DNA from 2 places in the Nitrosomonas cryotolerans ATCC 49181 genome. Region 1 is predicted to be linked to the other one. Evidence: predicted binding sites of a transcription regulator. Region 1 holds the regulator's gene; the other holds the start of a gene.
The links. Region 1 encodes sigma-54, which starts transcription at its own class of promoters, with help from an activator protein. Its sites were predicted from a motif close to TGGCACNNTTCCTGCT; they were not measured.
Positions count from the first base shown of each region.

Region 2: a site for sigma-54 is predicted at 6,818-6,833, ahead of pepA (flocculation-associated PEP-CTERM protein PepA). Genes of this name have one in related genera too.

Region 1 covers NZ_FSRO01000001.1:1,899,035-1,915,920, reverse strand. Annotated here, with positions in the region: gene hprK (HPr(Ser) kinase/phosphatase) at 1-106, opposite strand, end outside; gene BUQ89_RS08545 (PTS sugar transporter subunit IIA) at 93-560, opposite strand; gene hpf (ribosome hibernation-promoting factor, HPF/YfiA family) at 699-1,025, opposite strand; gene BUQ89_RS08535 (RNA polymerase factor sigma-54) at 1,045-2,499, opposite strand; gene lptB (LPS export ABC transporter ATP-binding protein) at 2,554-3,276, opposite strand; gene lptA (lipopolysaccharide transport periplasmic protein LptA) at 3,317-3,868, opposite strand; gene lptC (LPS export ABC transporter periplasmic protein LptC) at 3,914-4,477, opposite strand; gene nadA (quinolinate synthase NadA) at 4,770-5,867, shown strand; gene BUQ89_RS08510 (endonuclease/exonuclease/phosphatase family protein) at 5,986-6,738, shown strand; gene clsB (cardiolipin synthase ClsB) at 6,735-7,907, shown strand; gene BUQ89_RS08495 (L-threonylcarbamoyladenylate synthase) at 8,906-9,919, shown strand; gene BUQ89_RS08490 (HAD family hydrolase) at 9,906-10,676, shown strand; gene smbP (small metal-binding protein SmbP) at 11,069-11,416, shown strand; gene BUQ89_RS08480 (peptidoglycan DD-metalloendopeptidase family protein) at 11,511-12,620, opposite strand; gene BUQ89_RS08475 (protein-L-isoaspartate(D-aspartate) O-methyltransferase) at 12,638-13,300, opposite strand; gene surE (5'/3'-nucleotidase SurE) at 13,359-14,099, opposite strand; tRNA gene BUQ89_RS08465 (tRNA-Pro) at 14,205-14,281, opposite strand; gene BUQ89_RS08460 (integration host factor subunit alpha) at 14,641-14,949, opposite strand; gene pheT (phenylalanine--tRNA ligase subunit beta) at 15,191-16,886, opposite strand, start outside.
Region 2 covers NZ_FSRO01000001.1:1,339,800-1,356,685, forward strand. Annotated here, with positions in the region: gene BUQ89_RS06015 (DUF1302 family protein) at 1-1,376, shown strand, start outside; gene BUQ89_RS14150 (ABC transporter permease) at 1,377-2,090, opposite strand; gene BUQ89_RS14155 (ABC transporter permease) at 2,111-2,587, opposite strand; gene BUQ89_RS06025 (ABC transporter permease) at 2,601-3,830, opposite strand; gene BUQ89_RS06030 (ThiF family adenylyltransferase) at 3,994-4,854, shown strand; gene BUQ89_RS06035 (nitroreductase family protein) at 4,855-5,931, shown strand; gene pepA (flocculation-associated PEP-CTERM protein PepA) at 6,922-7,767, shown strand; gene BUQ89_RS06045 (N-acyl amino acid synthase FeeM domain-containing protein) at 8,350-9,255, opposite strand; gene BUQ89_RS06050 (aconitate hydratase) at 10,452-13,310, opposite strand; tRNA gene BUQ89_RS06055 (tRNA-His) at 13,502-13,576, opposite strand; tRNA gene BUQ89_RS06060 (tRNA-Arg) at 13,636-13,712, opposite strand; tRNA gene BUQ89_RS06065 (tRNA-Pro) at 13,753-13,829, opposite strand; gene tnpA (IS200/IS605 family transposase) at 13,948-14,364, opposite strand; gene BUQ89_RS06075 (RNA-guided endonuclease InsQ/TnpB family protein) at 14,395-15,627, shown strand; gene BUQ89_RS13510 (hypothetical protein) at 15,949-16,353, shown strand.

The DNA of each region.
Region 1 (16,886 bases):
CTTCATCATTGAGTTGCTTTTCACCTCCTGCCTGTCCCTCTTCCCAGGTTAAACCCAGCTTCCCTTTTTTATCATTAAATAATTGCGCTATACTAATTTGAGGCATTCGGTGTCCAATCAACAATAAGCTTATGAATCTCTACAGCATCTTTACTACGTAAAAGATTTTCGCGAAAACTCCTATCACTGAACATCTGTGCCAACTCACTGAGGATTTGCAAATGTTTATCAGTCGCTTTTTCAGGAACAAGCAGAATGCAGGCAAGATTCACTGGTTGACCATCAGGCGCATCAAATGGGATTGCCTCTTTCATTCTAACCAATGCTGCTACAGCTTCACGCAATCCTTTAATCCTACCATGTGGAATGGCTACCCCTTGACCAAGACCAGTAGAACCCAGTTTTTCACGAGCAAACAAGCTATCAAAAACCTGACTACGCGCCACCTGTAATGTGTTCTCAAATAATAATCCAGCTTGTTCAAATACGCGTTTCTTGCTAGCAACATCTAAATCAACGATAACATTGGATAGCGGTAATAATTGTGAAATGAGATTCATAGAAAAATAAAGTTATTTCCGTTAAATGGCAATGAAGTATTCTTTTTCTTACTTATTAGCCCTACTACAAAAATTATCTTGGCCAAATAAAAGCCATAGTCATCATTCTCAATAATGTGAGTTATATTTAAATTATTTCTATATCTCAAAATCCTGGTCTTTCAATGCACCTTCATTGCGACGCTCCAGGTTCTTCTCTTTATGTTTAAGTATTTGTCGATCTAGCTTGTCTATCAGGTTATCGATTGATGCATACATATTAGTACCATCCGCTTCAACAAAGATATCCTTTCCCCGCACGTGCACGTTTGCTTCAGCTTTTTGTCCATGTTTCTCCACCGACAATGTCACTGTAACATCGATTACATGATCAAAATGGCGCGTGATTTTATTTATCTTAGAAATAACATATTCGCGCATCGCGGGCGTAATTTCTACGTGGTTACCAGTAAGATTGAGATTCATTATGTCTCCTTAATTCCTATTAAAATGACTTACGAAGATTAGTCGGGGGAATTTGCATTGACTCCCGATATTTTGCTACGGTACGACGAGCCACAACGATATCCTGTTGTCCTAGAATTTTTGAAATCCGGCTATCACTCAGTGGTTTTTGTGGATTCTCAGTTTTTACTAATTGCTTAATTAACTCACGAATGGCGGTAGCAGAGCAAACACCACCCGTATTTGTCGCAACATGACTGCCAAAAAAATACTTAAGTTCAAATATACCACGAGGAGTATGCATAAATTTTTGAGTGGTCACACGTGATACGGTTGATTCGTGCAAATTTAGATTATCGGCTATTTCTCGTAATACAAGTGGACGCATAGCCACTGCTCCATATTTAAAGAACTGTTGCTGGCGCTCAACAATCGCACTGGACACACTCAGGATGGTACTGAAACGTTGATGAATATTTTTAATAAGCCATTTAGCTTCGCTTAACTGGCTAGCCAATCCATGCGCTGAATCATGATGACGCTGGTTCAGTATATTGGCATAAAGACGATTAACACTAAGACGTGGAATAGCATTTAGATTAAGATTCGCCACCCAGATTCCATTCATTTTTTTTACAATCACATCTGGCACAATATAACGCACATCTTCAGAGTTGAATATTGCTCCTGGGCGCGGGTTAAGATGAGTAATCAATTGCTGAACTGAACGTAAACAATCATCATCGCAACTCAGTAATTTTTTAATCTGGCCAAAATTCCGTGATGCCAGAATTTCTAAATATTCATTTACCAATAATAACGCTTGATCGCGATAAGGCGTCTCAACTGGCTGCAGCTGTAACTGTAACATAAGACATTCTCTCAAATTACGTGCTCCAACTCCAGATGGGTCTAGATGCTGTAAGTACGCAAGAGCAATATGCATATCATCCATATCGATTTCAAGCTGCGGCGGCAATATCTCAACCAATTCCTGCAAATCCTGAACAAGATAACCATCATCATTCAGGCTATCAATCAACAAACCTACGATGCTCTTATCGCGTTCAGAAATCTGACTTTGACTAATTTGTACATTCAAATGCTCGCGTAAACTAATCGGCTTTGCAGCCAATTGCGGCAGCTCATATTCATCTTCGCGCGAGCCATTGTAAAAATCATGGTCTTGCTTCCAATCAGATTCATTGTTCTGACTCATCACTGTCGTAGTCATATTCTCTACTGAAATGACCTCTTTAGCTGCGTCATCCTGGAAGTCCGACGAATCTGACATGAGCAATTCTGAATTATTACCTGGTTGCACATCTCTGTAATCAGAGCAATTATCCCATTCCAGTAACGGATTCTCCTGCATTATGCGTTCTATTTCCTGACTTAACTCTAGCGTAGACAACTGCAACAATCGAATGGATTGCTGTAGTTGTGGTGTAAGTTTTATTTGCTGTGATAATTTTAGCTGGAGAGTTGGCTTCATTACTTTAGTAAAACAGCAGTTACATGTAACCTCGGATTAATTCAAACATCATCTTTATAGTCGAAAATGTTCTCCTAAATATACTTTTCTTACACGCTCATTATAAATAATTTCATCAGGCTTCCCGTTAGCCAAGACCGTTCCCTCACTGATAATATAGGCTCGGTCACAAATTCCTAATGTCTCTCTCACATTGTGATCAGTAATGAGCACACCAATATTACGTTCCTTAAGAAAACGGATTACTTTTTGTATATCAATTACAGCAATAGGGTCCACACCTGCAAAAGGCTCATCCAATAGAATAAAGCGTGGTTGTGATGCTAATGCCCGAGCAATTTCTACACGGCGGCGCTCTCCTCCAGACAAACTAATAGCAGGATTAGTGCGCAAGTGACTAATATGAAGATCGTTTAACAAATCATTTAAATGTTTTTGTATCTCATCAGAGTTAAAGTTCTGTAACTCCAGTACAGCGAGAATATTATCCTCTACAGATAAGCGTCGAAAAATTGATGCTTCCTGGGGTAAATAGCTGATGCCAAGGCGAGCACGATGATGAATCGGCATCTGGCTTAAATCATGGCCATCCAAATAAATACCTCCCCCATTAAGCGGCACTAATCCCACAACCATATAAAAGCAGGTTGTTTTACCTGCACCGTTAGGCCCTAGCAAACCAATGACTTCACCACTCGCAAGAGAAAAAGAAACATCGTGCACTACTGTACGCGACTTATATTGCTTTTTTAAATGATTAGCTTCTAATTTACTCATTTCCTAGATCTAAAGCTCGGTCATCGATTAGCATGAGGTTTTACGGCGTATCCGTATCTGCGTTATCAGGTTTATTCTTCGGTTGAATCACCACCCGAACTCGATTATCAAGACCCGTTTCAACACCTCGTTCGTTGCTCCCGATCACCTGGAAAAATTCGCTGTCCATATCATAAGAGATATAATCTCCTTGAACTTCATCCAATCCACGTTTTAAGCGTGCCTTCCTAAACAATTCTATCTTGTCAGTTTTATTGTCCAACTCAACTCGTTTACCCCATCCCTCAATATATTCATTCAGTCCATCACGCTTCTGCCGAAAACTAACGAGATCTCCCCAAGCAGTCGCATATCGAAAACCATAAGCATCCTCTTTCATGACCACTTTGTCAGCACGAATAAGCAGCGTTCCCTGAGTGAGTACGACATTACCTGTGAATACGCTAATTCGATTACCATCTTTTCGATTGACATCTTCCACGGTTGCACGATCAGCTTCTAAATGAATAGGCTTATCGCGATCAGCACGCTCAGCCAAAACGGTCTGTGTAAAAAACAGACTGAATAAGAAAGCTAGAAAATGAGTCTTCATATATTTTTTATTAACAAATCGCCAGCTAGTGTTTATTAGTCAGTATCATTTATCAACAGCTCGCACGCGCGATAACAATTGGACCATACCAGTACGATTATCTAATTCAAACCCAATTGCATCAATCGTAGTATTTGACCTGGAAATAGTTACAGATTCGCCCGTCTTGGCAATATTTTCATCCGGAATAAGATGCAAAAAACTGGTCACCATGGTTATCTTATCTTTTTCATCATCTGACCCTCTCAATATCGTCACATGACCGGTAAGATAAATATCTTCTCCGTTACCTAACAATTCAGCCCGATCCGCAACCATTCGCATCAACGGTTTGCCCGGTTGAGTACTCATAAAATGTATTTTTTCTAGATGAGTAATATCCTCATTTAGATAGTGAAACATTTTTTCTGCAAAATAAGTTCTGCTCACAACTTTCTCATGATCCATGCGAATTCCTGAAAGATTTTCCACAATATAATCAGGATGACGATACGCTTCATTATCTTGCGTTATCGCTGCGGGCTGCACCGCTTGATCCAGCCAGAACGTCAATAACACAATGATAATCAGAAGTATCAGGGGAAAACTGAGATGCAGGCGATTAATCATTTAAATTTAGAATGCATCAATCTATTTAGAATCTAAAATTTTGAATATCAGTCTGACTCCAATAGCAAGAATGTTTACAAAACAAATTATACCAGAACTCATGCGCTATACATGATAGGGCAGCATAGCGTATTTAGCCTAAAAATCCGTTTAATTGACAACTGGCTATCTCATATCACTACATTCGCCGAGATCTCGCCCCATTCGCTTGTATATTTTTAAATCCCAAACTTGAATATGTATCCAAATGTGTTAATGTTCCTTTTTAGACGTAATAAATAAAGAAACGGTCATGTATATGGAAGCCATTAAGTTCGAGCATTTTGATCAGATGCAAGATGATATCTGCGCACAACGTATCACTGCAGCCAAGAATAAATTAGGAAAGCGCGTCATTATATTGGCGCATCATTATCAACGAGCGGATGTCTATAAATATGCTGATCTTACTGGCGATTCATTGAAGCTTTCATATCTTGCCGCTCAGACTAACGCAGATTATCTGGTATTCTGCGGCGTACATTTTATGGCTGAAGTCGCCGATATTCTCTCTAGCTCAGAACAAACTGTTATCTTGCCTGATCTTGCAGCCGGCTGCTCAATGGCTGATATGGCAAGTCTCTCCAAGGTGGAGCATGCTTGGCGTGAACTTGCCGAGATACTCGATCCTGAAGAGGTCATTACGCCCATAACTTACATTAATTCAGCTGCTGATTTAAAGGCTTTTTGTGGCGAGCATGGCGGCATCGTCTGTACTTCTAGTAATGCCACCAAGATTCTAGAATGGTCCTTTGCGCAACGTGAAAAAGTCTTGTTCTTCCCAGATCAGCATCTCGGTCGCTGGAGCGGGCACAAACTAGGTATTCCACTAGATGAGATGTTGGTTTGGGATTTTGATGAGCCAATGGGCGGCCTTACTCCAGAACAAATAAAAAAAGCTAAAATTCTACTATGGAAAGGACACTGTTCGGTACACCAGATGTTTCAACCACAGCATATCCTGCGCTTTCGTAATCAATATCCAGATGGACTCGTAATTTCTCACCCAGAATGTAGTTACGAAGTATGCAAAGCATCGGACTACGTGGGTTCTACTGAATATATTATCAATACAATAAGCAAAGCAAAAGCAGGGACTCGCTGGTTGGTTGGAACAGAATTGAATCTGGTCAGCCGCATCAGTGAAGAATTCAAATCACAGGAAAAAATAGTACAATTCATGTCACCAATGGTTTGCATGTGCTCGACTATGGCACGAATTGACCCGCAACATCTAGCTTGGGCACTGGAAAATTTGGTTAATGAAAAAGTAGTTAATCAGATAAAAGTACCCGTAGACGAATCAAAATTGGCAAAACTTGCTTTGACTCGAATGCTAGAAATATCATAGTCACATATCAGTGTAAAAATACTTAAGCACAAGTAATTAGCAGCTATGCCCATAAAAATATTTTTTGTTCCGGAACAACTTTGTAGTTATCAGACTATTCAAAGTTACTATTTATTCCGTGCTTGATAAATTACATATTGCCACATATAACATCCATAAAGGTTTCTCAAGCTTCAACCAACGTATCATTGTCCATGAGTTACGTAAGCATTTACGAGCACTCAATGTTGATATCGTTTTTTTGCAAGAAGTCGTTGGTCATCATACAGCATATGCTGCTCATTTTAAGAATTGGCCAAGTCTTTCCCAATACGAATTTCTGGCAGATTCAGTCTGGAGTGATTTTGCTTATGGAAAGAATGCGGTATACGATGAAGGCCATCATGGTAATGCAATTCTAAGCCGCTACCCCATCATATCCAGTGAAAATGAAGATATTTCCATGCATCGTTTTGAAAAACGGGGCATGCTTCACTGCCAAATTAATGTACCCGGTTGGCATGAAAATCTACATTGCATCTGTGTCCATTTGGGATTGTTTAAACGCGGACAACGCAGACAATTACAGGCACTCGGTAGGCGTATCCAACAAATGGTGCCATCTCAAGCACCATTAGTGATTGCGGGCGATTTCAACGATTGGCGTGAAATGGCCAGCTATATTTTAGCTGACGAGCTGGGTCTAACAGAAGTCTTTGAATCTACCCGAGGCAGAGCAGCACGCAGCTATCCCGCTGCATTGCCAATGTTACGTCTAGATCGCATTTACGTACGCGGATTTCACATAAAAACGGCGCATATTTACCAAGGTGATCCATGGTCAAAAATATCTGATCATGCCGCATTATCAGCTAAGGTAATTCGCATATGAGTATCCCCCGTTTTATAGGTGGCAACAATATTACCCTCCTACATAACGGCGTAGAATATTTTCCAATGTTGGAAGCCGCTATTGATGCAGCACGATATGAGATACATCTTGAAGTCTATATTTTTGAATATGATGCCACTGGTACTAGGATTTCTGACGCACTCAAACGAGCGGCACAACGTGGGGTATCTGTTCATTTATTATTAGATGGCTTTGGTTCCCAAAATCTACCGAAAAAAATAATACGAGGCATGCTGAATGTAGGAATAAAAATACTTATATTTAGAGAAGAGTCTTTATTTTCAAAACTGCGGCGTTATCGATTACGACGCATGCATCGTAAGCTCGTGGTGCTAGATGCGCAACGGGCATTTGTCGGAGGAATCAATATTATTGACGATCTCCACAATCCTAAGAAACTCACACCTCGTTTTGATTATGCAATTCTGATTGAAGGACCACTTCTTATTACAATTCATGCGGCAGCCAGACGCTTGTGGTTGCTGGTAGCATGGGCACACTTTAGAAAGCGTTGGACAAATCATATTGCCTTACAACCCACTGATAAACCTTGCGGCAACCAACTAGCCGCGCTTGTAATACGCGATAATCTACGTCATCGACGTGATATTGAAGGCGCTTATCTGCATGCAATCATTCATTCATATAGCGAAATCATCATTGCTAATGCTTATTTCTTACCAGGCAGGAACTTCCGCCTTGCTTTGAGTAGAGCTGCCCAACGTGGTGTGAAGGTTATATTATTATTACAAGGTAGGGCTGAATATCGCTTGCAATATCACGCTACACGGGCACTATATCGAAACTTACTCGATGCAGGTATTGAGATTTACGAATACAATAAAAGCTATTTACATGCCAAAGTTGCCGTAATTGATCAGCATTGGGCTACCGTTGGTTCCTCTAACATTGATCCCTTTAGTCTATTGCTTGCGCGCGAAGCTAATGTGGTTATTAGTGACCAGTCATTTGCAGCCACATTGAGATTGAGTTTGAAACAAGCGATCGCTGAGGAATCCATACCGGTATTACGATCAAACTGGGATGGCCAATCCTGCTATAACCATACAATTAATTGGATTAGCTATTATATTGTGCGTATGATGCAAGGATTATTAGGCTATAACTGGGAGGATAGTAATTCCTAATTCCCAGGAAAACTGCATTCCATAATGTGCCTATTTATTATTTTGACTGCTTCCATTCATACATTCATAAAAGAAGGGAATTTTCAATTCAGTGACTGTAGCCCAAGAGCACCCAAATACAAGCAGGGTTTACGCGATCTCCAAAGACTAGCCTCGCCAACCAGACCGCTAGACATTACACACTGCATTGATGTTATGACTATGGATTACTTTACATTTTACACAAACCCCTGTTCGCGTACATAACGACAGCCAGGTTAATGTATATACAAAAAGAGACCTTTGCAAAAGTCTCAAAAAATATATCGATTACTTAATGGATACCGCTTATTTATATCGATCAAAATATGCCCATATCACGGCAATATCGGTATTCAAGCTGCCGAGCGAACTCAAACCAGCTATTCACCGGTTCGGTTTAGTGAATTTAAGGTTGGCTTCGCTTTTACAGAACAGGCTGAGTCCGCCGATTTATTGCTTGTTGAGAGGACGCCCAAGTATATTCAAGCTGATTTTTCAGTCCAGTCGACAAACTGGTCATTTCGTAATGATCGATCTCCTCCTCCCGCTGATAATGAATGTTTGGGCGCAAATGCAATCTATTGTCATAACGAAGCGGGCGCAACCAAATGTAGTATGAAAATCATCCGAGCCGACAAACCAAAACTGCCTCCTTACTTCCCCAACTTGAACACCAGGAATTTTTTGGAGGTACCGATAAATAATTACTCAATTTCGTTTTATACTTGTATCTAGTCAAGCAGCATTACAGATCCTGCAGCCAGAAGTAACTATTTAATACATTTAATATTCTTCCTCGAGTTATCCTTGTTTTAACATTGCCATCAGAATAGTTTGAGCGTTATAACCGAATAAAATAGAATATAATCAATGAGACCTTTGCAAAACCCCAATAGTTGAAAAATTAACCCTTTATAATCAATAGTCGAAAACCTCTGGTGAGGGCTTTTGCAAAAGCCTCTCAATATTCATATAAAATGACTGTGCTAACTTCAGAATTGCGTGATCAGATTATTCATGCGGCAGATCTATTACGAAAAGGTGGAACAGTTGCTTTTCCAACGGAGACCGTTTACGGTTTGGGAGCAGACATATCTATTCCGTCTGCGATACACCAATTATTTAAAATAAAAAACCGGCCCGTAGACCATCCGCTAATTGTCCATTTCTCAAATATATCTCAATTACATTATTGGGCAGAAGAAGTGCCGGAATCTGCATGGCAACTTGCAAAACATTTTTGGCCTGGACCACTTACACTCATATTACAACGCAGCCGCCATATACCCAACAGTGTAACAGGCGGCCAGGATACGGTTGGATTACGCATACCGAATCATCCTGTCGCATTGACCTTGCTTAAAGCTTTAGGCAGCAGGAAAGCACTGGCTGCACCATCAGCTAACAGATTTGGGCGCATAAGTCCCACAACAGCGGCGCATGTTCAGGAAGAACTTGGCCAAACAGTTGATATGATTCTAGACGGAGGACCCTGTCAGGTTGGTTTAGAAAGTACAATTGTTAGCTTTAGCGATCAGACGGCTATTGTATTGAGACCCGGTGGCGTCCCACTAGCAGCACTTAAGAGCGTTCTGAATGAGCGCGTCATTCTGGCAGACAGAAATAACTTAACCGTACGCGTATCAGGCACACTCGCTTCACACTATGCGCCATCCACCCCACTCGAGATTCTTTCATCTGAATCTATATGGCAACGCGCTCTTAATCTGGAAACGCAAGGGTTGCGGGTAATTATGATATTATGCTCCGTTGCAAACAAAACGCAATCAACGAGTAGAAACATTTTGAAATTTTATTTACCCCAAGAATCTGGGGCCTATGGCAAACAATTATATGCAACATTGCGTCGCTTTGATCATAAAGGCTTTGATCGTTTATTAGTAGAAGCGCCGCCAGATAGTACGGCATGGCTGGCCATTAATGATCGTCTACAACGTGCAAGTTATAATACATTAAATGAACACAAATAACGAACTACGCGCAGTACTTTTTGATGTTGATGGGACATTAGCAGATACAGAACAGGATGGCCACCGCACCGCTTTTAATGCGGCATTTAAAGCGTTTGGCCTTGACTGGAACTGGAATATTGAACTTTATGGTGAACTGCTACTTGTCACCGGCGGCAAGGAGCGAATCCGTCATTATATTGAAAAATATGCACCCCACGAACTAAATAAAGATAAATTAGATAGCTGGATCGCCGACTTACATCAGGCAAAAACCAAATACTTTGAAATATTACTCGAGCAGGGAGAAATTCCATTACGCCACGGTGTTGCTCGCTTAATTCACGAATTACATAATCAAAAAATTAAGCTTGCCATTGCAACAACCACGACATCCGAAAATGTCACTAATCTGTTGAAAGCAACCTTAGGTGAAGATTCCATTCACTGGTTTGATATTATTGGTGCAGGCGACATTGTGCCTAAGAAGAAACCGGCACCAGATATTTATCACTGGGTACTCGATCATCTTGAATTGACGGCGCAACAATGTATAGCTATAGAAGATTCAGAGAATGGGTTGAAATCAGCAGCTTCTGCAGGACTGAATACCATCATTACAGTTAATGACTATACGCGTTCACAAAATTTTAATGGCGCTGCTGTTGTACTTTCAGACTTAGGGAGCCCTTCCAGGCCATTTGATGTCATTATGGGAGATACCTTTGGTAAAAAATGGGTAGATGTGCAAATGCTAAATAATTTAATAAAACATTAAATAAATTTATTATTTCGCAGATCTATATTATGAATACAGCCTCTCGATGTGACTGACCCGATGTTTGACCTTTTTTCTCCAAAATAAAATGTCACATGAACTGACTACGGCATACAGGATATTCGATTTACCATTTAGAGAAAACAAAGCATGGTCAAGAGACAAATAGTAACCACGGCTTAGGTCAACAAGCTGATTTGTCTGCCGTATGAATTTAATTATAATGATTACTTGAATTTGTGTTTCAATAAAAATTAATATCCTCTTTCTTAATTTATGCTATAACTGAAGGGCGAACCATTTTTCATAATTGATGAATAGTGTTTGCAGGCTACCGTGGATATTTTTCCTTGATATCCTTTAATTCATAAATAAATAAAGGAGAATTAATCATGAAACTAATCTCAACTACCCTGGTAATTATTGGAACCTTAGCACTTATTCTAAGTGCCCAGGTTCATGCAGAGGATGCTGGCCATACATCACAAGCCATGGAACACGCAGGTATGGCTCAAGCTCACGGAGAGGATGGTCATGCAGAGGCACTACGTAAACACGCAGAAAAAAGTTTAAAGCATGCTGAAGCAGCTGAGAAAGCGCATGCCGAAGCACATAAGCATATGACAGAATCAGTAAAGCACTTAAAAGAGGCTATAAACCATGCCAAGATGGGACATGCTGATGTAGCAACCAAGCACACTGAAGAAGCGTTGCAGCATATGCGTGAGTCAGCACATTAATTTAATAGTGATCATCTGATCTAACAAGAATATCTTTATCATGCATGTGGAGATATTCTTGTTTACCTTACATCTCAAAAATTTTAATACAGTGCTAGCCAGATCTGTTAGGTAAGAATTTTAGTGGATCTACTGGGCTTCCATTCATACGAATTTCAAAATGAAGTTTTACCCCATCGGTATCCGTGTTTCCCATTTCTGCGATTTTCTGCCCTTTGGCTACTGCATCCCCTTCCTTTACCAGGATCTCTCTATTATGAGCATATGCGCTAAGAAAAGTACTATTATGCTTAATAATAATCAACTTACCATAGCCACGCAAACCACTCCCGCTATAAACCACTTTACCCGCGGCAGACGCCAAAATTGATTGTCCAGATTTTCCAGAAATCTTTATTCCTTTGGAGTTTTCTGAAAACGATGCCAATAACTCGCCACTAGTAGGCCACATCCAATCCACATTAGCCCCACTCAATTTAGTATCCGATTCTTTTTTTGGCAAAACAGGGGACGGCGGGCGCGACAAAGCAATCTCAGTTTTAGCGACATTATTCGTAGCTGGATCAGTTTTTATCTTTGGCGGAACCGATGAAGCGGTAGATGAGCTCATTGGCAATACCTTAATTGGATGTTCTAATTGAGCCACAGCCCGCTCAGAATAAGGCAGTTTAAGCCCCTTAGGCTCAGTTTTTAGCTTATTACCTACAGAATTGTTTTCTGAAATAAAATCTGGCGCATGTCCGGGCACATCAATTATTGATGGCGTTGTTTGCTGAGTCAGTGCAAACAATGAAGGCTGCGCTTGTTTAGACGTAGCAGGTACAGATAAATTAATTTGCTGACCTGGTCTTATGGTGCTAGGATCAGCAATACCATTCCATTCGGCCAATTCCTTGTAATCAATACCATGATTAAGCGCAATACTGTAAAATGTATCACCTTTTCGTACAGTATAGAATTGTGCTTTAGTAGCATCTGTACCAGTTGCTTTGCCTAGCGGTTGAGAAGAGTCGATCAATGCACGATCAACTATCGGGGCTGGGCGCGATGTTGACCCACAACTAACTAGAAGGCAACAAAAAATGACTAATAATAAAAAGTGAACAGAAGATAGCAACCTAGACCGGCTATATAAATAAGTAAAAGTCATAACGATGCTCTTATCAAGACTTAATTTTACCAGTCCAATTATATTATCTTTCATTTCATTTTCCTGCATCGTTATTTCCTCACGACACCAGATAGTATCGGTACAAATTTTACTTCTTCCAACACGGTCTCCATATATCCTTGAGAATTACGTTCAATAATACACAGATTCTGCTTCCGGCTTCCTTTAGGAAAAACCATTCTTCCACCCACTTCCAGCTGTTCCAATAGCAACATAGGTATCTCAGCCGTCACGGCTGTCATGATAATACCATCAAATGGTCCAGCTTCACTCAATCCAAACATGCCATCAGCATGCTTTAAATGAACATTTTTAATTTGTAATTGCTGTAAGCGAATACGAGTACGCGTTAGTAATGGACCTATTCGTTCAAGCGAATATACTTCATATGCCAGCTGCGCCAGAACCGCAGTCTGATATCCACAACCAGTACCGATTTCAAGCACCTTACGAAGTTTTAAATTAGCCCGTAGTAGCTCGCTCATACGCGCAACAATCCATGGACTCGATATTGTTTGCCCAAAATTAATTGGTAAAGCGATATCATCATAAGCACGGCTTGATAATGCTTCCTCTATAAAGACATGGCGAGGAATAGAACTCATCACAGACAGCACCACTTCATCAGCGATACCCTGTGTCCGTAAACGCTCAATCATCCTCATACGCGTACGCTGCGAGGTCATACCAGTTCCAGAATGGCGAGCACTCACAAGAAATCAGTATCCATAAAAAAGTCTTGTTACTAAAGGTATCACAAGTGCTTAGATACTAGCCCAGCCACTCTGTTACCACATCCAATTGATCATATCGAGTTAAATCTATCTGCAACGGTGTAATCGATACTCGATTATGTTGAACAGAGAAAAAATCCGTTCCCTCGCCTGCATCTTGTGCCGCGCCTGCTGCACCAACCCAATACACGGTTTCACCTCGTGGACTTTGTGATTTAATTACTCGCTCAGCTTTATGGCGACGACCTAATCGAGTTACTTCAAATCCTTCTAGCTGAGAATATTCGATGTCAGGTACATTTATATTCAATAATACAGGGGCACAAATATTTTTTTCATTGAAACGTTTCACCAGGTCTGCCGTAACAAGCGAAGCAGTTAAGAAGTTGCCATTCGAAGCGCCAACTAACGATACAGCTAAGGAAGGTATTCCCAATAGAAAACCTTCAGTAGCAGCAGCAACTGTACCTGAATAAATAGTATCATCTCCCATGTTAGCGCCATAATTGACACCAGACACTACCATATCTGGAAGAATATCAAGCATTCCTGTTACTGCCAAATGCACGCAGTCAGTTGGTGTCCCATTAACATAATAAAAACCATTATGAGATTTATGCAGGTTTAGTGGACGATCTAATGTCAATGAGTTACTCGCTCCACTCCGATCACGTTCCGGCGCAACCACAATAACTTCCGCAATATCAGAAAGCACTTCGGCTAAACAAGCAAGACCCGGCGCAAAATATCCATCATCGTTACTGAGTAATATGCGCATTTCAATAATTTAAATATAATTAAAGGATTACAAATAGATTTTACTTGTGCCCATAACTCAGACCATACCATATCTAAACTATACAAGGCTATTCATTAAACCAACTGGTCGGGGCGAGAGGATTCGAACCTCCGACCACTTGCACCCCATGCAAGTACGCTACCAGACTGCGCTACGCCCCGAACATAAATTATAACAAACAAAGCCCTATTTAAGGTTAGAAACTATCAAGGAAAAGATAGCGACATAACAATTTTAATCCTATCTCCATAAAAGATCCTTCCACTCACTACACAGAATAAAATAATAAGGCATTATCTTATTAATACTGATTTACTGCGTCTCAATTAATTATCTGTATTACAATGTGGCGAGTATTCTGCGCATAGAATACGCAGAATAGATTTACAATATCCCATCTGTACTAATAATCAATCATTACTTCTTTAATACTTAATGGAAGTTATGCGCTGTAAGCAAGCGATTTCCAGAAACATAAAATATGGAATGCAATATATCCGAGCTCTCCAGCAGAAAAATATTATTCAGCTTTTTGTTTCCCGCGATAGTTTTTTTCTACCATCGTCTTAAGTTTCTGACTAGCATGGAAAGTTACCACACGCCGCGCCGTAATCGGAATTTCTTCTCCAGTTTTCGGGTTACGCCCAGGACGTTGCGGCTTAGCGCGTAATTGAAAATTACCGAAACCTGACAGCTTGACGCCTTCACCTTTCTGTAATGCTACTCGCACCTCTTCATAAAAAGATTCGACCATATCCTTAGCTTCACGCTTATTCAACCCTACATTCTCAAATAACAAATCTGCTAATTCAGCTTTCGTTAATGCCATACTCGGCTCCACTTATAGTTATTAATTTCTTTAGCTAAGCAACTATTTGAGGGTTTTCGGTACAAATATGCAAGAATTTAGTTAGCAACAGCATCTTACAAGTAACCTATTAATGACTCAAATACTAAATCCACTTGTATCTTAAATTAATATGAATTTAAGAAATTCATCGAAAAATACAGCAGCTAATTCTAGATTAACTGCCATATACTATATTCCTAACTAAGTATCAGTTTAAGTATCAGTTGCGTAGCTCCGCACTAAACTCACGTTCCAAAATCCTTATCAAATGTGTCATTACAAAATCAACTTCTTCATCAGTTAATGTTTTCTGAGTATCTTGTAACAAGATTCGGAATGCAAGACTTTTTTTACCATCAGCTGTGCCTTTGCCATGATAAATATCAAACAAAGCAATCTCTGAAACGATAGCCAGTTCCTCAGCATACATACGTTTTAGCAACGAACGAACGCTGACATGATTATCAACTAACACCGCAATATCACGCCGCACCGGCAGAAACTTAGAAATTTCTTTTGCAACAGGCAAAATATTTGTTAACAGCGCATTCAGATGCAATTCAAATAGCACAGCAGGTTTTGGTATATTATATTTCTTTTGCCAACGAGGATGTAGTTCTCCTATCCATCCGACATTCTTATCATTAAGCAGAATTTGTGCAGATCTACCAGGATGCAATGCGGGATGAGAAATCACTTCGAAGTCAACACGTCTAGGTAAAAATAAAGCCTCTATATCAGATTTAGCGTCATAAAAATCAGCACTCCGTGCCTGAATTCCCCACTGCTCAGGGACAATATCTCCATAACAAAGGCCCGCAATATTCTCCATCTGAACATGGTCTTTATCATCATCTTTCAAGAAGCAACAGCCAACCTCAAATAAACGAACCCTAGTTTGTTTACGATTAAGGTTAAATTGAAGGTTAGCTATTAATCCACCAGCCAGACTACTTCGCATCACATTCATTTGGCTGGCAATAGGATTTTCTAAAACAACCGGCATTTTATTATTAGCAAAATCCAATTCCCATGCAGCGTCTACAAAAGCATAATTAATCACTTCCTGATAATCACGCATAGCCATAATTTGTTTCAACTGGACTACTGAACGTCCCATTTCAGATGCTGGCAACATATCCAGATTCGCCCGGGGAGAACTGGCTGGAATATTGTCATATCCATATATACGCGCAATCTCCTCAATAAAATCTTCTTCGATGGTAAGATCGAAGCGATAGGTTGGTGGCGTTACATGGAATATGTCTCCATTAGCTGAAAATTTGAACTTCAGACGTTCAAAAAGCCCGGCAACTTGGCTGTTATCAATCTCGATACCTAATATCCGTTTTATTCGATCTATGCGCACTTTAACCGGAAGCCGCTGTGGCAGCTTACTCTTGACTTCGGTAATTGGCCCCGTCTTTCCACCACAGATAGCCAATATCAAGCGAGTCGCACGTTCCAGTGTATTTCGTGTGGCAGCAAAATCCACGCCACGTTCAAAACGATGTGCAGAATCAGAACTAAATCCTAAATCAAAAGATTTGCCATTAATTGCTTCTGGTTGAAAAAATGCACTCTCTAGAAAAATATCAGTTGTCCCTTGTACTACACTACTATTACTGCCACCCATAATTCCCGCTAGTGCAAGTGGGCTATTCTCATCAGCGATCAATAACATATCTGGCTTCAAATTAACTTTATTATTATTCAGTAACTGTATACTTTCACCTGATCGAGCATAACGTACCTGAATCACACTTGTAATCTTTGCCAGATCGAAAACATGCATTGGCTGCCCCGTTTCCAACATGACATAGTTAATTATATCTACAACGACATTAATAGCACGGATACCACTACGTTCTAGTCGAGAAGCGATCCATAAGGGCGTTAATACTTCGCAATCAATA
Region 2 (16,886 bases), 560 kb from region 1:
GTAAATTTGAACATATCTTATGGGTTGTTGTATTGGCTGCTTTTCCATTGTTCAGCCTGGCCCAATCCGATATACGGAATGATGTAATATTAGCAGTATCCACACGTGAAGCTTTATTCGGTAGTAATGAAATCGATACAGAGCAATCACCATCTATACCTGTTTGGAAAAAATGGATAACGGGCTGGCAAGGATTTTCTCAATTAGAGGTGGCATATGCTTATAACGATCCCGCGCATTTTTCTAAAGCGAGGCTACGTAATGAGTTGTCACGGAGTGGACAACTGAATGAATACATAAAATGGAAAATTAGCGGTCGTTTTGATTATGACGCTATTTATGATTTATCTAATTTCTATCCGGGTTCGGTTCGCCGAGACCAACGTCAAGAATTTTTTATACGTGAAAATTATGTGGATATTTCCGCAGGGAGTTTTGATTTTCGTCTGGGCCGTCAGCACGTAGTATGGGGCGAGATGGTTGGATTATTTTTCGCTGATGTGGCATCTGCCAAGGATATGCGTGAATTTGTCCTACCCGATTTTGATATATTACGTATTCCACAGTGGGCGGTACGCGCCGAATATACTCATGCAGAAAGTGATTTTCATGCAGAATTACTGTGGATACCGATCGCCAGTTTTGATAAAACAGGAAAACCAGATGGAGAGTTTTTCCCTTTTTCATTTCCTGTTGCAGCGACTTTCTTGAATGAAGATAAATCGGGACGGAATATTGCACATTCAAACTATGGACTGCGCCTGTCTCAATTAATCGATGGTTGGGATATTTCGGCTTTTTACTATCATAGTCTGGATGCGGCCCCTACTTTTTTTCGGGTCAGCGGGCCGACCGAACCGCTCGTATTTCAAGCACGTCATGAGCCAATTGATCAGGCGGGGCTAACCTTTACAAAAGATCTTGGTACGGCAGTGTTGAAAGGTGAGTTGATTTATACAGACGGGCGCAGATTGAATGTAACACGTCCTGCCCAGATGAATGGCTTGGTCAGACAGGATACGCTTGATTATGTGCTGGGTCTTGATTTTAATTTGCCGGTTGAGACCCGCATGAATCTACAATTTTTTCAGCGTATCCATCTTGCACATGACCCAGATGTTATTCCAGACGAGCAGGAGAGTGGTGCCAGTATTTTACTGAATAGCCAACTCAGACAAAACCTGGAAACACAAGTATTGCTGATTCATAGTCTCAATCGTAGCGATTGGATGCTCCGGCCAAGACTATCCTGGAACTTCGTAAAAAACTGGCGAATGGTACTTGGAGCAGATATTTTTGGTGGTCGCTCCACTGGTTTTTTTGGACGCTTTGACGATAGTGATCGTGTTTATACTGAAGTACGTTACACATTCTGATCAGAAATTTTGTCGCAATGCATCGACAATTGGTGTGCGAGAAACCAGCCTGGCTGGAAGACAGGCTGCTAGAACTGTTGCACCTAAACCCATCATAAAAGATAATAGTAATACAGAGGGAACGATCTGGATCTGAGCTATATAGCCAATATCAGCATTCGGTGGTGGTGGCATAGGGATGCCTATAGCTGAGATAACCCATGCCAGTAGTACACCTATTCCCACACCGAGACTGCTGCCAATGAGCCCGAGTACGGTGCTTTCGCTAATGATGAGGCGGAATACCTGACTACCTTGATTGCCTAATGCCATCATCGTGCCAAATTCCCCCATCCGCTCAAAGATACTCATATTAACGCTATTTGCAACGCTTAGCACAACCATGATCAGGATAATTAGCTGTAGGGCGCCAAATTGTCCTTTATACATTTCTACGGTCTTTTCATAAAAGTCGTTTAATTCAACCCAGGTTTTGACTTCCAGCCCGGCAGAATCCAGTTGGCTTTTTAGTCTGGTTGCGACGCGTTCGGTATCGTTTGTTTCCTTCAGTGAGATGACAAAGGCATTAATCCCTTGTGTGCTGAGTAATTCTTGAGCAGCAGCCAGCGGAATCCTAACGGCACGCGCATCGTAATCATTAGAAAAGCTCTGGAATATGCCGATTATCTCGAAATCTAAACTGTTCAATGTACCTTCAAGCGTATTGGTCAGCACCGTTACGTGATCACCGGGTTTTAATCGTAACCCCGGGCAACTCCCTGCCCAAGTATCATCCCAAAGACATCTGTATCGACTAGCTGGCGCCCTGCCGTTATCGTAATGGCGCTTCCAAGCTTTGCCTCCAGATCGGGTTCTACACCCTCGCCGATAATGGGTAAATCACTGCGTCCATTGTTAAGCAGGCCTGAGAAATTCAGGCGTGCCATAACACTGTCTATCTCGGGTAACGTGATGATTTGCTGCCGGATTGCGTTCGGCTCTGAAATCAGATATTTTTCCGGCGTACGTGAGCCGGCTTCATGATACCCTTTCATGTAGATCTGCAAGTGCCCTGATTGTGAGTGAATCAGTGCTTCACCCAGTTTTATAAAGATATCATGCACCCAGCCGCCAGCAAGGATAGTACCCACTACACCGCAAATAATAGCTGCCAGTATCATGGCGGTATGTGCTTTTTGACGAATGATGTTGCGCAACGTAAATCTAAACATAATTTAAATCAATCTATCGATTGTGCCTTAATGCATCGACAATCTGCATCCTCGACGCTTTCCAGGCAGGATAAAAACTGGCGATTATTGTTGTACTCACAACGAGTATCAGCGATTCCAGTGCGATGTTCTGGGTAACTAGAATCTCTCCAGTATAACCATAGCTCATTCCTGGAGGAGGGGGCATCGGGATGCCGATATCGGAGATGATATGGGCTAGCAGTAAGCTGAGCGCCAAACCAAGCAGGCCACCAATACAGCCCAGCAGAATGCCCTCGCTTAGGAATAAACGTATCACGCCGCTGCGTTTTACGCCAAGTGCCATGATAGTACCTATCTCACCAATTCGTTCCATTACGCTGATCATCATGGTATTGGAGATGCTGAGCAAAATAATAAAGGCGATGATTACTTTGATTGCCTGAACCTGTTTGGCAAAAAGTGCCATCGTCTTGTGATAAAAATCAGCCAGTTCATACCATGGCACGATTTCAAATTTGTCGGGTGGCAATTGGTTACGTAACTGTGTCAGTATGACATCGGTTTGTGCGGTATCAGCTAACAATATCACCCAGCTATGTGAACCTTGTGTGCGCAGTAATTGTCGAGCCGTTTCGATAGGTAACCGGAGTGCATTATCGTCATAGGATTTTGTGACTGTAGAGAAGAGCCCCTGAATAGTCACTTCAATCGCATTAATGCCTCCCGATACGGTATTGACCAGGAGCACAATCTGGTCGCCTACATTCACCCCGAGATTGCGAGCCAGCCCCGTGCCAATAATAATCTGCATCGGATTATCAGCAGAGAGATTTTCTTCTGATGAAATAAGGAGTTCATTTTCAAAGACGGCCTGTTTTTCCGGATCCACGCCATCACCGATAAATGAAAGTGTTGACTCGCCATAGCTGATTAGGCCGCTAAAGGAAAGCCGTGGAGTGATGGTCGTAATGTGGGGTGGCTCGTTTGGTATGTCGAATTCAGGGATGGTATCTGGCAGGAGGAAAGCATTGGGGTTGGCTTTTCCTTCGGCATGATAATCTGGCCGCACGATTTGCAGATGGCCCAGGTGTGATTTGATTGTGGATTCGCGAAAATCCCACGATATAAATTCTATGAATCCGCTGGCCAGGACTAGAGCGACGATCCCAAATACAATCGAACCCAAGGCAATAGCACTCCGGCGCTTTTGGCGTACGATATTGCGGAGTGCCAATAGAAAATCTAGCCAAAGTATTCGCATAATGTGTCAGTCTATCAAGAAGGTGTTTTTGGCTGAAAAAGTCAACTATAACCTGAGTTGGTCACATTTCGAAAGAATAGAATAAGATTGCTCATTTATGGTAGCGATTCATGATTAATGCTATATTCTATAATAAATACAGTTGGTGTGGAGAGTGTGAATAATGGAATCCGGGTTTAGCTATGAAACTGCATTCTCGCGTAATATCGGCTGGGTAACTCAGGCTGAGCAACAGACGTTGCGTAAAAAACGTGTCGCTATTGGGGGATTGGGAGGCGTTGGCGGTTTTCATTTGTTGGCATTAGCCAGACTGGGGATTGGTGTTTTTCATCTGGCTGATTTTGATACTTTCGATCTGGCTAATTTTAACCGACAGGCGGGCGCTACTTTAAGTACGCTGGGTCAGGATAAACTTGCGGTGATGATTCGCCAGGCGCGGGACATTAATCCTGAGCTTGAAATCAAAGCATTTTCCGATGGGGTGACGGCCGACAATCTGGAAGAGTTCCTGGATGGCGTGGATATTTATGTTGATGGCCTGGATTTCTTCGCTTTCAAAGCTCGTCAACAGGTTTTTAATGCTTGCGAGTTAAAAGGTATTCCTGCTGTCACTGCTGCGCCGCTGGGGATGGGTGTAGCGGTGCTTAATTTTCTACCTGGGGGTATGAGTTTCAATGATTATTTTCGCTTAGAGGATGGTCCCGAGATAGAAAAACCCCTGCGCTTCCTGATGGGGCTGGCTCCGGCACGTTTACAAATGGATTATCTGGTCGATCCTGCAACAGTCGATCTGGCCGGACAAAAGGGCCCATCCACGATAATGGCCTGCCAGCTTTGTGCTGGCGTTGCGGCAACTGAAGTTTTAAAGATCCTTCTAAATCGTGGCCCTGTCCGGGCGGCACCCAGAGGATATCATTTTGATCCCTACTGCAAGAAACTCGCTCGCACGTGGCGCCCGGGCGGTAACCGGAATCCTCTACAGCGTCTCGCAATTACGATTGCTAAACGAAAACTGGATTTATAAATGTGTTCTATTCCTCAACCTATTGCTGATATTCTCCAGCTTGCTCGCTGGGCGCCGAGTGGTGATAACACACAACCCTGGCGATTTGAGGTCATCGACGAACGCCATTTAGTGGTACACGCATTTGATACTCGAGATCATTGTGTCTATGACCTGGATGGCCATCCAAGCCAGATTGCTCATGGTGCGTTGTTGGAAACGCTCGCTATCGCTGCCAGTGCGCACGGCTTGCAAGCGATATTTAAACGGAAACCTGAATCGGAGGATACGCATCCTGATTATTCTGTGGAACTATTCTCGGATGAGCAGCTGTTGCCGGATCCTTTGTTGCCCTATATTGAGCATCGTTTTGTACAGCGTCGCGCAATGCGTACTACACCGCTTACCGAATTACAAAAACAGGCGCTGCAAGATGCTGTTGGAAAAGATTACACTGTGCGCTGGTTTACAAGCGGCGGACAGCGTTGGCGCTTGGCCAAGTTAATGTTTGATAATGCAAAAATTAGGCTGACACTGCCAGAAGCTTATACTGTTCATCGCGATATCATTGAATGGGGGACTCGTTTCAGTGAGGATAAGGTACCGGATCAAGCGTTGGGATTGGATGCGGTGACACTGAAATTGATGCAATGGGTCATGGTAAGCTGGAAACGTGTTCATTTTTTTAATACTTTTTTAGCCGGGCATTTAATCCCGCGGCTTGAGATGGACCTGATTCCAGGTATTTTTTGTGCGGCACACTTCGCTATTTTGTCTCATAAAGCGCCCGAAACGATAGATGACTACGTGGCTGCAGGCCGGGCAACTCAGCGTTTTTGGCTTACTGCAACTAGCCTGGGGCTTGGTTTGCAGCCTGAACTAACCCCCTTGCTCTTTTCTCGCTACGTACGTGAGAAAAGGCGTTTCTCTCAATCGGCTGCAGCCTGGTCACAGGCACAAATGCTCGCTGAGCAATTGAATCAAATTTTGGCAAATGATGCGCCCCGTACTTTATTTTTGGGACGAATTGGGTTGGGTGCCTTGTTTGGCGCGCGTTCATTACGTTTGCCGTTGTCACGCTTAACGGTTCCAGACTAACGAGGAAGCGTGTGTAACGCTTTTTCCATGCGAAAAGAATGATCAGATCGAAGAAACGTTCTAATACCGGCTTGGAAGGGATTGTTTAATGTGAGTGCGCTTGGCTGTCTGATGAGTACCTTTCAAATAAGAAGCTGCTTGCAGAGAATCTGGATGATTCCGGGTAGCATAAGACATCAAAATTGATTTGAACAACCTTACCAATTGATTAGCCGGGGCTGCAAGCTGGGTCCAATGTGATTTTTCCGAATTTAATTACAAAATAATCTGAATCACTCGATATCGGTCTGTTGTTTGTGTCGAATTTTCTTACACTCTTATTTTGATTGCTATTTCTTGAGCCAAAAGAATGAACTGGTTTTTTTAGTCATCGCTCGTTTCTCGCCTATATCAAATAACTGTAATATCTGGGATTACCAGATTCTGTTAACACTATCTAAGTGCTTCGACAATAAAGAGCGAAATGGATAAATGAGAGAAAGATGGAGACTTTTGCAAAATCCCTCGCCAGAGGTTTTTTACTGTTGATTATAAAGAATTAATTTTTCAATTGCTGGGGTTTTGCAAAGGTCTCAGATGATATCCAGTTTGCCGAATCTGGAGAATATTCGACGAGATGCCTTGAGCTCGCGGAATAAGCTTTCGATGTCATTGCATTTTTTGTACATGACACGGCACGTAATGTCCGATCTGTTGGTGCTGGGTTTCGGTGATTCCTTATACTACGCTAGATAGTATTAACAGGCCTTAGATCCAATAAGAGTGGCAATTTTAGTCGCAATTATTCAGTTTTTATGTCGAATTTTTTTACACCTTATTTAGTGTTCCGTTATTCCTATAGCAAGATAATCTTGTAATAAGCTGTTTATAAAATAGATATATTTAATGGCATAATATTTGCTTTATATATCTTACATGGCTAGTTTTTTCTAGCCATTCGACACGTTGGCTCTGGTTTATTTATCGCAATTCAATTTAAAGGAGTAGATTATGAAATTATTATCTAACTCGTCGAAACATTTAATGGCTGGGGCATTTGTGGCGGCGGGATTAATCTTAAGCAGCTCAACAGCCTTAGCCTCACATATCCCGAGTGGTTTGTCGTTTGCGGAAGAATTTACCGTTAATCCTGGTGCAGTTGGTGAGGCAAATGCCTCTTTTAATGCACGTTATATCGATTTTAGCTATACAGCTGAAGTAGATCAAACTGGTTTTACATTTGCAGAAACCGGCGGTGGTTTTTTTGGTACTTTTCGTAATAGTTTAGGTGGAGCTCCAATTCTTGGAACAGGGTTAGGAGTAAATTATCAACTCTACGCATTGTTTAGCGGAAATGGAACTACCGCAATGGCACCGGGATCGGGCGTAGACGGTACGTTCACTGGTTTTTCGGTTGATTTTTTTGTGGATCTGTCCTTGGATACCGCATTTGGCCTGTCTGGTGGTTCTATAGTGACTACCGCTGGTGCTGGAGAGGATATAAAAGTCCTGTCAGGAGTGTTGGGATCACATAGCGGTGGATTTCATGTTTTCCCGGGGTTGGCCGCAGGTGATTTTAATGTGGAGTTTGATGCCACACCTGTAGGCGGATTTTTTGGTGGTACGGCTTTTGCTGGTGGCTCTACCGTGGGAGACTTTAATGGAGTCAATACCAGTGTAACGGGCGTTGCTCTGCCTCCTAATAATTTTACTGACGCAATAATTATTGGTTCGGGAAATACAAGCTTTTCACCAGTACCAGTACCAGAGCCTGGCATATTATTCTTATTGGGCATTGGATTAGTGGGTATGGGTTTTGTTTCCCCTCGGGCAAAAGAGAAGCAATTTGCCGTTTAAGCAAGTCCGATCTGGGCAGGAAATTAATCGAGAATAAGTGTTTATTCTCGATTCTTATTAAAATCTCGGAGAAGCCCTGAGATTCAGACCGGGGAAGTAAAGAAACAGTTTAGGTTTGTCGTATCGGATGCAGTTTGAATGCCAGTTGCTGTGGTATGGACGTACCCTGATCGGCATAGATAAAGGGTGTTATTCATTGTTCAAGCGATGAATTCCTGTGCAATCATCTCACCTAATTGCATTAAGTGTGTGCCATAACAATGATAATCAATTGGCTAATCTTGGAAATAACGTAAATCTTGTATGTATTTAGGTGCATTCAGATTACAGCTATTGAATTGGAAATTCTTTTCCTCTAGGAAAGGGGTAGATATAACCTGATATCTAAGTAATACAGAAAATCGCGATAATAAGCAGTGAGTTTGTGCTGCATATGGTTTGCCTGATTTCTTAGTAGAATACTGGTGAGATATGGAGCATCCTTGCTTCGCATGAGACTTGGAATGTCTGGCAGAGCAAAGCCAGGGATGAATAGTTGAAATCCGTGAAATTAAATAAAAAAATAAAAGCGTTTAATCTTGTTTAATTACATGCTGCTGTAGCTTGTGATTGGTTATAGAATTGTTGTTCAATCAACCTGGATTTCATTCGGTTAGCGATTCTTCTCTCTTCGTGTTCGGTAAGAAAGTGAGCGTAGAGGGATTTTTGCTGTGGTTCTCGGGAGCCAGCCAAGCAAGCAATTTGTGCCTCTACATAATCCAGTTTCAAGTGTAACAATACGGCTGGCGCATTAACACGTTGGCATATTCGTTTCTCGCCAATCTGATGAAATCCTAATATACGTTTATAGTATCCGGCATGGCGTGGATTAATTTCAATAACAAAATCGGTCGCTTTGTTGATGATGCGTCCACTGATATAAGCCAGATTAAATAGAAAAGCCAGTAATCTTTTAGAACTATGCAATGGATTGATAGCAAGTTTTGATAGTTCGCAGACCTTCTTACCCTTTGCGCGGAGCATATCAATTTCCCGTTTATAAAGCTTATCGGCAAGTAGGCCCTTATTTGAGTCGACAGCTAGCGTCAGTGTACCAAAGAGAGTCTGGCTGTTAGATGCTTCAAAAGTAACCTGATTGGGATCATATGAAAGGAGGGTTGTATTTTCAGTATGATAGCCGCGGGAAGTATACATGCGTCTAATCAGTGTGCTGGTATCAAGCCGTTGCTTGAGAGAATTAACCAAATGAATACTGTAATCGTTCTGTTTCAGAAGATATTCTTGTTTTTCATGGGTAACAAATTCTTCGGGTGTTGGAATATGATGGGTTGGATTGCTTCTGGCGGGAAGTTGTAGCCGTATTTTATCAGTATGTGACTTTTTATTATTGGGTGAAAGTAAGTTAGAGCGGAAGGTGGTTGTCTGAGATTGGATAAGGTGGATAGCATTGGTTTTTAATTTATGCGTTGTCTGAACTATATTTCTCATTTATCTTCCATTTAAAATAGTTAATTTTGGGAACTATAGAAAGGATCTAATCTATATAAGTACGATTTCTATATAATAATAATTATGCTGATGACTAATTATTAGCTGGTAATATCATCGTAAGTTCCTTTATCTAACTTGATAGAGGTGATACTTTATAAAACCGAAAATCTCGGAAAGCCTGTAATTCTAATTTATATGTAATTAACAAGCAAGAATTGGGCCATTAATTTTTATTAATTAATAATCAATAAGTTGTAATATTTTATTAAAATCAGGGAATGGTGAATTGTTGTTGATTAGATGTGTATTTTTGTTCTTATACAGTAACTATATGATCCGTATGAATTCTATTTGTCTCTAGAAAGAGACAGATGATGCGAGGAAACAGAGTGTTAGCTTGACAGGACTGTATTGTTTGGATAATGAGCAAATGAAGAATATGATTCTGAGAGATTCTGTTTAGTTTTTATTATTGTTGATGTTGATGTCGATTCCCGGTTTAAAATATAGGGCTAGCTGACTAGTCAACCAGCTACCAAAGCCATTGTTCTCAAAAATCGGATAGCATATGAGAACTCAATAGCCTGGAAATCTGCTCTTGATCAGGAATATAGGTTGCCAGGCAAGCATTAATATGGCCGGAATATGTGAAAGGGGTGGCGCTTTAGTTATACGAAGCGAAGCAGCCTTCACGATAAGTATGTGTGTTGGTTATTGTGGAAATGGAATGCAGAAGAATGCAGAAATAAATAGCTAAACGATGCGAATAATTCAGTGCATGACAGGCACAGTAATCAATTTTTCCATTTGAATGGATAGAAAGCAGGTCGACATCAAGCTGAGAAAAATTAAGTCAACATGTTGATAGCTGTTTTTTTGTCTCTAAAAGAAGACAATGCTATGCAAAAAATATTGGATTGAGTCAAAGAAAATAATAATACCAGTGTTTTTTGTCAAAAACATTGCTGCGTGAATGTATCATCATAGCAATAGCACTTTAAAAGACCGCTGCATAACTGTGTTTTTGAGCTTTTCTGATTACTTGCAGCATTGATAAAGCAAACACTTAAAAATCTTGCCCAGTCCGAGATAACCAGTTATGCAGCGGTCTTTTTAATATGAGCATTCCCAGATAATATTAAAGTTGCCTCGATCCAGGTGTTCCGAGGCAACTTTGTAATATGTTATATGAATTAAGCTGTCATTAGCTCTCTCAAGACATAGGGTAAAATGCCGCCGTGCATATAGTAATCGACCTCAATTGCGGTATCAATTCGGCAGAGTAGTTCAATTTTCTGTTGTGTGCCATCTTGTTTATGAATGACAAGTATAACGTGTTGTTGGGGCTGAATATTATCGAGATTGAGGATGTCAAATTGTTCATTGCCTTGAATTCCAAGTGATTGGACTCCATCATTGCTCTTAAATTGTAAAGGAAGCACTCCCATGCCGATCAGATTGCTGCGATGTATACGTTCAAAGCTATTGGCAATCACGGCCTTGACGCCAAGTAGCTGAGTTCCTTTGGCGGCCCAGTCACGACTTGATCCTGTACCATATTCTTTACCGCCGAATACCACCATGGGCACACCTTTCGCTTGATATTTCATGGCAGCATCATAAATACTCATTTGCACATTTTCAACATTACCATTTTCTTGATAAAGAGTGATGCCGCCTTCACTATCTGGAATCATTAGGTTTCTAATACGTACATTAGCAAAAGTGCCGCGCATCATGACATCATGATTGCCGCGCCGTGATCCATAGCTATTGAAATCAGCCTTAGATATCCCATCTTGAAGTAAATATTTTCCTGCAGGTGAGCTATCTTTAATTGCGCCAGCAGGGCTGATATGATCGGTCGTCACCGAGTCGCCAAATATGCCCAATGCACGTGCATTTTTGATCTCGCTAGATTGGCTGGGCGGTGTTAATTGTATGGAGAAGCTGTGAAAGAAAGGAGGCTCAGCAATATAGGTTGACTTGGGCCAGTTGTAGACTTGACCGGTTGTTGCAGATATATTGTTCCACAATGGATGATCTTGGGTGAGATTGCTGTAGAGTCGCTGAAATGTTTCTGCATTGGTAGCAAATTTCATTAATCTCTGGATTTCCTCGTTACTTGGCCAAATATCGTGCAGCCAAACGGGTTCATTATTCTTGCCAATACCCAACGGCTCAGTTGTGAGATCCTTTAATATCGTTCCTGCAATAGCAAATGCCACGACTAAAGGTGGTGAGGCGAGAAAATTAGCGCGAATATTAGCATGAACGCGGGCTTCAAAATTGCGGTTACCCGAGAGTATAGCTGCACATACTAAATCATTCTTTACGATAGCTTCTTCAATCGATTCAGCCAGTGGACCGGAATTGCCGATACAGGTAGTGCAGCCATAACCTGCCAGGTTAAAACCCAGTTGCTCGAGATAAGGTAATAATCCAGTCGCAGTGAGATATTCTGTTACGACTCGTGAGCCCGGTGCAAGGGATGTTTTGATATGGCGTTTGACGGTCAGCCCTTTTTCTATTGCTTTTTTGGCTAGTAATCCTGCTGCTATTAATACACTTGGGTTGGAAGTGTTGGTGCAAGAGGTGATCGCCGCAATCAATATGTCACCATGACCCAGATCAACGGCGTCATTGAGTGTATGGGTGGCAGAGTCTGTTATATCTGGTGTTGGATGGTTGCTGACCATTTCTGATACATTTCTGGCGCTCCCGGGTGGTAGATAACTTTCATCTTGATTGCCGTAACCAATATTTGTGCAAACTTCTGTGCTTCCATCGTGATGGTCCCGGATTGAATAGCGTTGATTTAAATCTGTTGCTTGCTTATCATAACCATTCTCAGCTTTGGGTTTGCCAAAAAGCGCGGTGAATTGGGATTTAATGTGAGTAAGATCAATACGATCTTGCGGGCGCTTAGGACCTGCTAACGAGGGTGCAACTGACGCTAAGTCAAGTTCCAGTTCCTGGCTGTAGTCGATATCGCCTTTACGTGGAATGCCATATAGTTTCTGTGCTTTGAAATAAGCTTGAAATGTAGTGACCTCTTCGCTGCTGCGTCCTGTACCTTTGAAGTATTCAATGGTGACATCATCAACAGGAAAAAACCCCATGGTGGCGCCATATTCAGGTGCCATATTCGCAATGGTAGCCCGGTCAGGCAGGGTCAGCGAGGCAGTCCCTTCGCCAAAGAATTCTACAAATTTTCCGACTACATTAGCGTTACGCAGCATTTCTGTGATCGTTAATACCAAATCTGTAGCTGTAACACCATCACGTAACCGACCGGTGAGATTTACACCGACAACATCGGGTGTTAGCAGATATACGGGTTGACCGAGCATTCCTGCTTCTGCTTCAATGCCACCTACACCCCAACCAACAACCCCGATAGCATTAATCATTGTTGTGTGTGAGTCGGTCCCAACTAAAGTATCTGGGTAAATCACTCCGTTTTTCTGATGTACGCCGCGCGCAAGGTATTCCAGATTAACCTGATGTACAATTCCGATGCCTGGCGGTACCACTTTGACCGTATTAAACGCCTGCATTCCCCATTTAATAAACTGATAGCGCTCATTATTACGGGAAAACTCTATTTCCATATTGTGTCTGAGTGCATCCTTATCGCCATAATAGTCAACCTGTACCGAGTGATCAACGACTAGATCAACAGGTACTAATGGCTCGATGAGTTGGGGATCTTTCCCCATTCTCACCGCGGCACTGCGCATGGCGGCCAGATCTACCAATAGCGGAACGCCGGTAAAATCCTGTAGTACGATGCGAGATACAACGAAAGGAATTTCATGAGTGCGGGTTGCATTAGGCTTCCACCCAGCAAGTTGCCTGACGTGTTCTTCGGTAATTTTTTTACCGTCAAAATTACGTAAGACCGATTCCAGTACGATGCGGATTGAAACGGGCAATCGTGAAATCTTACCAAGACCTGATTCCTCTAGCGCGGGAAGTGAGTAGAATTGCACATTTTTACCCTGGGTACCGGGGCACTCTTTCAGGCTGTTAAATAAGTTATGGATCATGATGCACTCCTTAGAAATACGCTAGGTCACTAACTGTTCAAACAATCATTATAGAGATACTATAAAGTTCGAATTGAATAAAGTTCAAGTTGAATAAGGTCTTATTTGAGAAAGAAAAGATACTGATCTATACCGTTTTATTAAAGCCAGTAGATAGTTTAATATTTGGATAGAGTCTGTGTGTAATCAGATGGGGTGGCTGATGGGGATCGAACCCACGACAACCGGAATCACAATCCGGGACTCTACCACTGAGCTACAGCCACCATTAGAAAAATGAATCGAGTACTACGTGTCGTTCAACTAGATATCAACTAGAAATATATGGTGTGCCCGACAGGAATCGAACCTGTAACCCCCAGCTTAGAAGGCTGGTGCTCTATCCGGTTGAGCTACGGGCACTACTCAAACCGGGCTTGCCTCATATCTCAAGGCAGAAAATTGGTCGGGGTGGAGAGATTTGAACTCCCGACATCCTGGTCCCAAACCAGGCGCGCTACCAGGCTACGCTACACCCCGGAAAAGGCGATACTATACCTCCTTAGAAACAAAACGTCAATTTTATGCGTGTTTTATCAAATAGCGCGTAAAACTTCGTCCTTCAGGGCGGAGATATAAGCGCACAGGCGAAGCCTGTTTAATGCGGTCTTTGCTGTTGTTCAATATATTGCTTAATAATCGAGAGTGGTGCTCCACCACAACTACCCGCAAAATAGCTTGGACTCCAAAGCATATTACCCCAAAGCTTATTTTTAATTTCGGGATAATTCTTTTTGCGAATAAGTCGGCTTGAAACGCCTTTCAAACTATTTACCAAGTTAGAAATAGCAATTTTTGGTGGATAGTTAACTAAAAGGTGAATATGATCATGCTCACCGTTAAATTCCACCAATTCTGCTTCAAAATCCAAACACACGTTTTTAAATATTTCTTCCAAATCAATTAATACCCTTCCGGAGAAAACATCTCTACGGTATTTTGTTACAAAGACCAAATGAACATGAAGATTAAAAACGCAATTTCTTCCTGTTCTTACATCGTTATTAGCTTGCATAGACCAATTCCTTTTTGTATAATTATAACCATGAAACAGATTATACGCAAAGCCTTTAAATTTCGACTCAATCCAAATTCTGACCAAGTACAGAAGATGGTTGAGTTTGCGGGTGCTAATCGGTTTGTTTGGAATAAAGCCTTAGCAATGAATCTGTTCAGATTAGAGCAGAAACAGCCATTGCTTTGGTACAACGAGTTGTCATTTTGGCTAAAGCTATGGAAATCCTCAGAAGATTATGGATTTCTAAAAACCGTTCATTCTCAACCGTTGCAACAAGCCTTAAAAAACTTAGAAAAAGCGTTCAAAGACGGTTTTGATAAAAAACAGCCTTTAAAACGGATTCCAAAATTCAAGAAAAAAGGTTTGAGTGACAGCTTTCGTTATCCACAAGGATTTAAGCTGGAGCAAGAGTCTAGCAAAGTGTTCTTGCCTAAAATCGGTTGGGTGAAATATCGTAATTCACGCCAAGTCATTGGTGACGTTAAAAATATGACGATTTCCCGTAAAGGCGGTTATTGGTACGTGTCGATTCAGACTGAGTACGAGACCGAGCTAAAGCGTCATAGCTCAACCAGTATGATTGGTGTTGATATGGGCGTTACCCGCTTTGCAACCTTGTCAGACGGCTCATACGTAGAACCTTTAAACAGTTTCAGAAAGTTATCAAAGAAACTGGCTTTTGAACAGCGTAAGCTGTCTAAAAAAGTCCGTCTCTCTGCTAACTGGAAAAAGCAGAAACAAATCATTACCCGACTGCATGAGCGTATTGCCAATGCTCGTTTAGACTTCTTACACAAAACCTCAACCGAAATCAGCAAAAATCACGCAATGGTCGTAGTTGAGAATTTAAAGATAGGAAACATGTCTAAGAGTGCCAAGGGCAGTGTTGAAAAGCATGGTAAAAACGCCAAAGCGAAATCGGGTCTAAACAAATCCATTCTTGACCAAGGATGGGGAATGTTCGTTTCGTTCTTGGAGTATAAACAGGCTTGTTCAGGCGGGGATGTATTGAAGGTAAACCCTCAATACACCTCTCAAACCTGCCCTAGATGTCAACATGTTAGTCGTGACAATCGCAAAAGCCAAAGTGCTTTTGAATGTACAGAATGTGGATTTAAAGCCAATGCCGACTTGGTAGGTGCCTTGAATGTACTTGAGCGAGGACATCGCTTGTTAGCCTGTGGAGTTGAAACGTTAGTTTCGTCTAAGAAGCAGGAACCAGTAGGCAGTAGCAATACAAACCTACTCTTAACGGCTTAATAAGTCGCTAGGAATCCCCTTCGTTTAGGAAGGGGAGGATGTCAAACGTTAATTTTTTAGAGGGAGGGATTGTTTTAACAGACTGAGCGGAAATCCTCTCCGTTCAGGGGGAAGGATAAATAGCGCGGATGCCGCAGGCGCCCTTATTATCGGTCAATCTGGGGTTTGTTGCTCGATGTACTGGCGAATGATGGCAGTTGGCGCGCCACCATAAGAGGCCGCGAAATAAGATGGTGATCAACAGCGCGCAGTGCGCCGTATCCCGTATTGCTGGCAAGTGGTACGCCAGCATTCAGACCGAGCGCAAGGTTTGAGCAGCCGGTGCATCCATCCTTATTCATTGTGGGTTTTGACACAGGTGTTACGTTATTTGCTCCACTTTCGGATGGCACGATGTTTGAACCGGCCAAGGCCTTCCGCAAAAACGCGGCAAAGCTGGCGAAAGACCAACGTGGGCTGAGCCGCCAGGATGAAGTGTCAAAGCCAAAACGGGCCTCAATAAGTCGATTCTCGATGAGGGCTGAGGTGAATTCCGCCGCCAGTTGGAATAGAAGCAAGCGTGGCGTGGCGGTGATGTGCTTGCCATCAATCCGCGTAACACAAACCGGACGTGCTCGGCCTGCGGCCATATGTTTGCCGAGAATCGCACAACGTAATCCAAGTTCGCGTGTGTCGAATGTGAGTACACAGAAAATGCAGCCCTCAACGTGGCCATCAATATTCTAAGGGCAGGACATGCCCAGCTTGCCCGCCAAGTGAACGATGCAGTAATGTCGTCAGGAACAAGAGCTGACCGAAGTCATCTACCCCATTCCGGGGTAGATGCAGCAGAAATCCCCTGTCTTTAGACGGAGGAGGGTGTCAAATAAATCGAATCGCCTATCTTATTACCCTGTATTTTATGACTTTGCAGTCAATTCAATTTCAATTCCATTTTTAGGTTTTATCAAAGTTTTCGAAAAACTCCGGAATTCGGATCGGAGAGATAAGGAGATGGTTTTGATCTGCCATTTTAGTGGTTTTTACATTACACAATGGGCGGCGATGTTGTATGTTTTGTGAGATAAGGGTGTGCTCTGATTGGTATTAACCTCCCCTTCGCCAAAGCGCTGTTCGAACTGTGATTATACCGTACGGCAGATGTCGTCAAATATACGCAAATGTTCTGTTTTGAATGTGGGATAATTCGTGCCGCAACATCAACGCAGCACATCATATTCTAGCCGTCGAGCTGGCGATGGCTAATCCTCTGAAGATAG